3 regions of the Devosia sp. Soil_C_22 genome follow, and region 1 is predicted to be linked to each of the others. Evidence: predicted binding sites of a transcription regulator. Region 1 holds the regulator's gene; each other region holds the start of a gene.
What was found. The regulator PhoB, encoded in region 1, activates phosphate uptake and scavenging genes when phosphate is short. The targets are predictions, from matches to a motif close to TGTCATNNANCTGTCAT.
Positions count from the first base shown of each region.

Region 2: AC3A6I_RS12230 (bifunctional 2',3'-cyclic-nucleotide 2'-phosphodiesterase/3'-nucleotidase) is a predicted target of PhoB. The motif match lies at 808-824, and genes of this name have one in related genera.
Region 3: AC3A6I_RS08790 (alpha-D-ribose 1-methylphosphonate 5-triphosphate diphosphatase) is a predicted target of PhoB. The motif match lies at 898-914, and genes of this name have one in related genera.

Region 1 covers NZ_JBDGIY010000001.1:693,130-695,394, forward strand. The annotation lists gene pstB (phosphate ABC transporter ATP-binding protein PstB) at 1-113, shown strand, start outside; gene phoU (phosphate signaling complex protein PhoU) at 132-836, shown strand; gene phoB (phosphate regulon transcriptional regulator PhoB) at 872-1,573, shown strand; gene AC3A6I_RS03285 (efflux RND transporter periplasmic adaptor subunit) at 1,709-2,265, shown strand, end outside.
Region 2 covers NZ_JBDGIY010000001.1:2,524,649-2,526,913, forward strand. The annotation lists gene ypfJ (KPN_02809 family neutral zinc metallopeptidase) at 1-681, opposite strand, end outside; gene AC3A6I_RS12230 (bifunctional 2',3'-cyclic-nucleotide 2'-phosphodiesterase/3'-nucleotidase) at 918-2,265, shown strand, end outside.
Region 3 covers NZ_JBDGIY010000001.1:1,842,581-1,844,845, reverse strand. The annotation lists gene AC3A6I_RS08790 (alpha-D-ribose 1-methylphosphonate 5-triphosphate diphosphatase) at 1-854, opposite strand, end outside; gene lon (endopeptidase La) at 1,003-2,265, opposite strand, start outside.

The DNA of each region.
Region 1 (2,265 bases):
AGACCGCGTTCTTCCACCTCGGCAACCTGATCGAGGAAGGCAAGACCGAGGACATCTTCACCAACCCCAAGAACAAGCAGACGCAGGACTACATCACCGGCCGCATCGGCTGACCGGACGAGGATCGATCAATGTCTACGCTCAACGAGCATATCGTTACCTCTTACGAGGAAGAACTGACCAACCTTGCCAAGCTCATCTTCGAGATGGGCGGGCAGGTTGAAGTGGCCGTATCGAACGCCACCCGGGCGCTGCTGCGGCTGGACCACAGCCTGGCGCGCCAGACCATCGATGCCGACAAGGCCATCGATGAGATGCAGAAGAAGATCGACGAGATCGCCGTCTCGATGATCGCCCGCCGCCAGCCCATGGCGACGGACCTGCGCGCCATCATCACCTCGATCCACGTCGCCAACGATCTCGAGCGCGTCGGCGATATGGCCAAGACCATCTCGCGCCGCACGTTGCAGATAGACGGGCTCAGCCTCGCGCCGAAATTCTACAACGGCGTCAAGCACATGTCCGACCTGATCCTGCGCCAGCTCAAGGCGGCGCTCGATGCCTACGCGACGCGCAACAGCGCCGCCGCCGTCGAAGTGTGCAACTCCGACGAAGAGATCGATGCGCTCTACACCTCGCTGTTCCGCGAACTGCTCACCTACATGATGGAAGATCCGCGCAACATCACGCAGTGCACGCATCTGCTGTTCTGCTCCAAGAGCCTCGAGCGCGTCGGCGACCACGCCACCAACATTGCCGAGCACGCTTACTACCTCGAGACCGGCCGCCAGATCGGGACTGCCCCCGACCAGCACCGTACGCAGGTCAAAGAGTAAGTCTGACCGACGAATCCACGACGGAGTGACCGCCGATGTCTGCTACCATCCTCATCGTCGAGGACGAGGCCGATCTCGCAGTATTGCTGCGCTATAACCTTGAGGCGGAGGGCTTTCGCGTTGCGACGGCCGCCTCGGGCGATGAGGCTGTGGAACGCATCCGCGACGGCGTGCCGGACCTGATCCTGCTCGATTGGATGCTGCCTGGCCTCTCCGGCATCGAGCTCTGCCGCCGCTGGCGGGCCCGCGAGGAAACCGCGCGCACCCCGATCATCATGATCACGGCGCGCGGCGAGGAAGAAGAGCGGGTTCGCGGCCTTGCGACCGGCGCCGACGATTATGTCGTAAAGCCGTTCTCGATCCCGGAACTGCTGGCCCGCATCAATGCGCTGCTGCGCCGCTCGAGCCCCCAGCTCGTGACCGCCGTACTGAAGGCCGGCGATCTCGAGCTCGATCGGACCAGCCACCGTGTCCGTCGCGGCGGCCGCGAGGTGCACCTGGGGCCGACCGAGTATCGCCTGCTCGAGTATCTGATGCGCCATCCCGGCCGGGTGTACTCGCGCGAGCAACTGCTCGATGGCGTGTGGGGCAACGATGTCTATGTCGACGAGCGCACCGTAGACGTACATGTCGGGCGCCTTCGCAAGGCGATCAACCGCCACCGCGACGCCGACCCGATCCGTACCGTGCGTGGCGCCGGCTATGCCTTCGACGAGCGCTTTGCCGCGCTGAGCTGACGTTGCGGACAGGTTGGAGCGCCCAGCGTTTCCAACCTGTCCAAGATTTCACCCACCTTACCAAGCCCTAACACGACTTTCGCGCTCCGCCTTCCTATGTGTAGGGCGGGCGGATATGGGCATTGAGGTGAACGAATGAAGCGTTGGCTTGCTGCTATCGGTGTGCTCGCTGTCTTGGGCGCCGCAGGCGCCGGCTGGGTCGTATTCAGCGCCCCGGCCAAGGATGCCATTCCCGCCACCACTCCGGTGACCCGCGGCTCCGTGGAGGAGACCGTGCTGGCCTCGGGGGTCATCCAGGCAAGTTCGCTGGTCAGCGTCGGTGCCGAAGTGTCGGGCCGCATCAAGTCGCTGAACGTCGCGCTCGGCGACGATGTGAAGAGCGGCGACGTGATCGCCGAGATCGATTCGCTGAACCAGGAAAACGCGGTGAAGGTTGCCGAAGCGGCGCTTGCCAACATCTCGGCCCAGAAAGAGATCAAGGAAGCAAGCCTCGCGCAGGCTCGCGTGGCGCTGGCGCGAGCTGAAAAACTCAACCCGAACAAGCTGATATCGGACGCAGACTACCAGACCGCGCAACTTGCGGTGCAGACCGGGGAAGCGGAGCTCAAGTCGATCGACGCGCAGATCCAGCAGGCCGAGCTCAGCGTCGAGTCGGCCAAGCTCGATCTCGATCGCACCCGCATCGTCGCGCC
Region 2 (2,265 bases), 1.8 Mb from region 1:
GCAGTCGGCCTGCAGTTCCACGCGCACCGAATAGGCGTTCTGCTCGTCCTGGCTCATCGACGCGCGTGCGCGGTTGAACTGCGGCAGCACGCCGGTCTGGTCCTGCACGGCATGGCCGATTTCATGCGCGATCACATAGGCCTGGGCGAAATCGCCGGGCGCTCCGAACTGCTGGCGCAACTGGTCGTAGAAGGCGAGGTCGATATACACCTTCTTGTCGTTGGGGCAGTAGAACGGCCCCGAGGCCGACTGCGCCACGCCGCATCCCGACTGCGTCGCGTCGGTGAACAGCACCACGGTCGGCGGCTGGTAGGTGAGGTTGTTCTGCGCGAACACCTCGGTCCACAGGTTCTCCGTATCCTTCACCACCACCCCGACGAAGCTGGACAACTCGTCCTCCCCCGCATTGGCGGACGGCGGCGTGTATTGCTGGCCCGTGGTCGTGCCGGTGCTGTTGCCTCCGGTCAGCATGTCGAGCGGGTTCTGCCCCGTCGCGAACCAGATGATTCCCAGCACCACGATAATGCCGAGCAATCCCAGTCCGCCCCCGCCGGCGCGGCCGGTGGGAATGCGCATCCCGCCACCCGGCATGCTGAAGCCACCGCCGCTACGTCCAAGGCCGCCGCCCTGACCGCGCCGATCCTCGACATTCGAGCTACGCTCCCGGCCCTGCCACTTCATTTGGAATTCCTCACTGACGCTCTGCATTCAAGTCTATCAATAAGCCGATGCCCGGCAAACCGGTTCCAGTCGGTACATTCGCGTTTCTTGACCAATCGGTCAAAACAGCCTCAGATGCCATAGCGCCGTCATCGCAGCGTCACTGTGACGAGGCACCAAGCCGCATCCGATCTCGCGTGCGGCGGACGGCAGTTGCGGCCGTCTCTTAGGCCACGATCAGCTCAGGGAGACTCATCATGAATTATCACAATGGCATTTCCCGCCGTGCCTTCCTCGCCGGCACCGCGACGCTTGGCGCCGCGGTCGCGCTCCATCCCTTCGCGGTGCAGGCCGCCGCCGGCCAGGCCCATCTGCGCATCATGGAAACCACCGACCTCCATGTCGCGGTCTTCCCCTACGACTATTACGCCGACGCCCCCAACGACACGCTCGGCCTGTCGCGCACGGCCGCGCTGATCGAGGCCATCCGCGCCGAGGCCGGCAACTCGATCCTCGTCGACAATGGCGACGTCATCCAGGGCAACCCGATGGGCGATTACATCGCCTACGAAAAAGGCCTCACCAACGAGCCCCACCCGATCATCGCCGCCATGAACACGCTCGGCTACGAAGCCGGCACGCTGGGCAACCACGAGTTCAACTACGGCCTCGAATTCCTCGACGCCGCCATTGCCGCGGCCAACTTCCCGATCGTTTCGTCGAACCTGGTGAAGGGCGAACTGGCCGCCGACGTCCTCTCCGACACCACCTACATCCCGCCCTACCAGATCGTCGAAAAAGAGCTGACCGACGGCACCGGCGCCAAGCACACCATCAAGCTCGGCTTCATCGGCTTCGTGCCGCCCCAGATCATGACCTGGGACAACACCCACCTTTCCGGCAAGGTCAATACCCGCCAGATCGTCGAGGCCGCCGAAGCCTACGTACCGAAGATGCGCGAAGAAGGCGCCGAGCTCATCATCGCCCTCTCACACTCCGGCATCGCCCCCGAAATCGGCATCGGCGAGAATGCCTCGCTGCAGCTTGCCGCCGTCGAGGGCATCGACGTCATCCTCACCGGCCACCAGCACCTTGTCTTCCCGAACTCCAAGGACTTCGAAGGCGTCGAGGGAGCCGACCTCGAGAAGGGCACGCTCGCCGGGAAGCCCGCCGTCATGGCCGGCTTCTGGGGCTCGCACATGGGCCTGATCGACCTGCTGCTCGAAAAGGCCGACGACGGTACCTGGTCCATCGTCTCGCACACCTCCGAAGCCCGCCCGATCTTCGAGCGCGTCGAGGGCAAGGTGGCCCCGCTGGTCGAAAGCGTCGCCACCGTCGAAGCCGCCGCGCAGGACGACCACGACGAGACCCTCGCCTATGTCCGCCGCGCCGTCGGCGAGACTGCCGCCCCGCTGCACTCCTACTTCGCGCTCGTCGCCGACGATCCGTCGGTGCAGATCGTGAACATCGCCCAGAAATGGTACCTTGAGCAGATGCAGGCCGGCACCGAGTGGGAGGGTCTGCCCATCCTCAGCGCCGCCGCCCCGTTCAAGTCCGGCGGCCGCGGCGGCCCCGACTACTACACCGACGTCCCGGTCGGCCCGG
Region 3 (2,265 bases), 1.1 Mb from region 1:
AGCACGACATTGGGCGAGCCCATGACGATCTGCTGACCCTTGGCCCGCGCATGCCGCGCCGCGTCCATCGTGGTCGGAAACTCGCTGATCGTGATGCCGTCGCCGGCCGACTGCTCGACATCCTCGATGGTCGTGTCGTCGTGGCTGGCGAGGCGTATCTGCTTGTCGCGCCCGTGCGCCGCAATGATCGCGCGCGCTTCGGGCACGAAGCGTGTCTGCTGCTCCACTCGGTCGTCGAGATAGGCCCGCCACTCGCTCTCGGACCACACCACATTGTTCTTCTTGCGCCGGAACGCCCGATAGAGGTCGGTGTCCTTCCACTGCCGCTGGCCCGGCGTGTGGTCCATCATCGACATCAGCCGCAGCTGCGGATTGTCGACATGCGCTTCGATGATCGGCAGCAGCCCGCCATCCGACAGCTCACAGCGGAAGTGGAACCAGTGGTCCGCTCGCAGCAGGTCCGCCGCCCGCGCGGCGTCCACGCCGCCGATCGCGGCATGCAGCATCTTCGTGCGCGCGCCAGCGCTGTCATAGTCACCCAGCGACAGCGAATCGAGCACGGTGGTGATGCCCGCCGACACCATCTGCGCGTCATGCGCCATCGCCGCCGCCAGCCCGGAGGGCCAGGTCACACCCGGGCGCGGGTGAAAGTGGTGCTCGATATTGTCGGTATGGAGGTCGATCAGTCCGGGGATCAGCAGATCCCCCTCACAGTCGATGACCTGCGCCTTTGGCCCAGCCGCGTCGGCAACAACTCCTTCGCGCACGAACAGCTCGGTGGCGCCGGTCACCTCGGGTGCCAGCACCCGCGCATTGGTGAGGTGAAAGTCCCGCATCGCGCCAGCCGTCGTCATCGTCCACTCCATCATCCAAAGGCGACGCGGATAGTAGCAGGATGTGACAGCCTTGCGACGGAGCTTGTCTAGCTGGATAGACAACGCTAGCGCCGCAAATGAAAACGGCGCCCGAAGGCGCCGTTCCGTGTTTCATCACTTATGCCGCTCAGTGCGGCAGGCTGGCTCCGGCGTCATCGCCGTCGGCCGGCTCGATGGCGGGGGCCGGCGCGGCCGGCTTGTCCTCGTCATACTGCCATTCGATCGGCTCGGGCTGGCGCACCAGGGCGCGGCTCAGCACCTCGTCCATCCGGCTCACCGGGATGATCTCCATGCCCTCGGTCACGTTCGCCGGGATCTCCTTGAGATCGCGGGTGTTCTCCTCGGGGATGAGCACCGTCTTGATGCCCGAGCGGAGGGCGGCGAGCAGCTTCTCCTTGAGGCCACCGATCGGCAGCACCCGGCCACGCAGCGTCACCTCGCCGGTCATCGCTACGTCGTTGCGGACCGGGATGCCGGTCATCAGCGACACGATGGCGGTCGCCATGGCGATACCCGCCGACGGACCGTCCTTCGGAGTTGCACCCTCCGGCACGTGCAGGTGGATATCGCGCGTATCGAACAGCGGCGGCTTGATGCCGAAGTCGATCGAACGCGAGCGCACGTAGCCCGAGGCGGCCGTGATGGATTCCTTCATCACTTCCTTGAGGTTACCGGTAACCGTCATGCGACCCTTGCCGTGTGTCATCACGCCTTCGATGGTGAGGATTTCGCCACCCACCGAGGTCCAGGCGAGGCCCGTGACGGCGCCGACCTGCGGCTCCGCATCGAGCTTGTCGTTCCGGAAGAAGGCCGGCCCGAGATATTCCTCGAGCAGCTCCGAGGTGATCTCCACCTTGGTCGCCTTCTTGGTCATGATGTCGCGCACCGCCTTCCGCATCAGCTTGGACAGCTCACGCTTCAGGTTACGCACGCCGGCTTCGCGGGTGTAGTTCCGCACCACGGCCATCAGTTGCTCGTCGTCGAGGACGAACTCCTTGGGCTGCAGCCCGTTCTCCTTGAGCGTCTCCGGGATCAGGTGACGGCGCGCGATCTCGAACTTCTCGTCCTCGGTGTAACCCGAGAGGCGGATGATCTCCATGCGGTCCATCAGCGGAGCCGGGATGTTCAGCGTGTTCGAGGTCGTCACGAACATCACGTCGCTCAGGTCGTAGTCGACCTCGAGATAGTGATCGTTGAACGTGTTGTTCTGCTCCGGATCCAGCACTTCGAGGAGAGCCGAGCTCGGATCGCCACGGAAGTCCTGGCCCATCTTGTCGATCTCGTCGAGCAGGAAGAGCGGGTTGGACTTGCCGGCCTTCTTCAGCGACTGCACGACCTTGCCGGGCATGGAGCCAATATAGGTCCGGCGGTGACCGCGGATTTCGGCCTC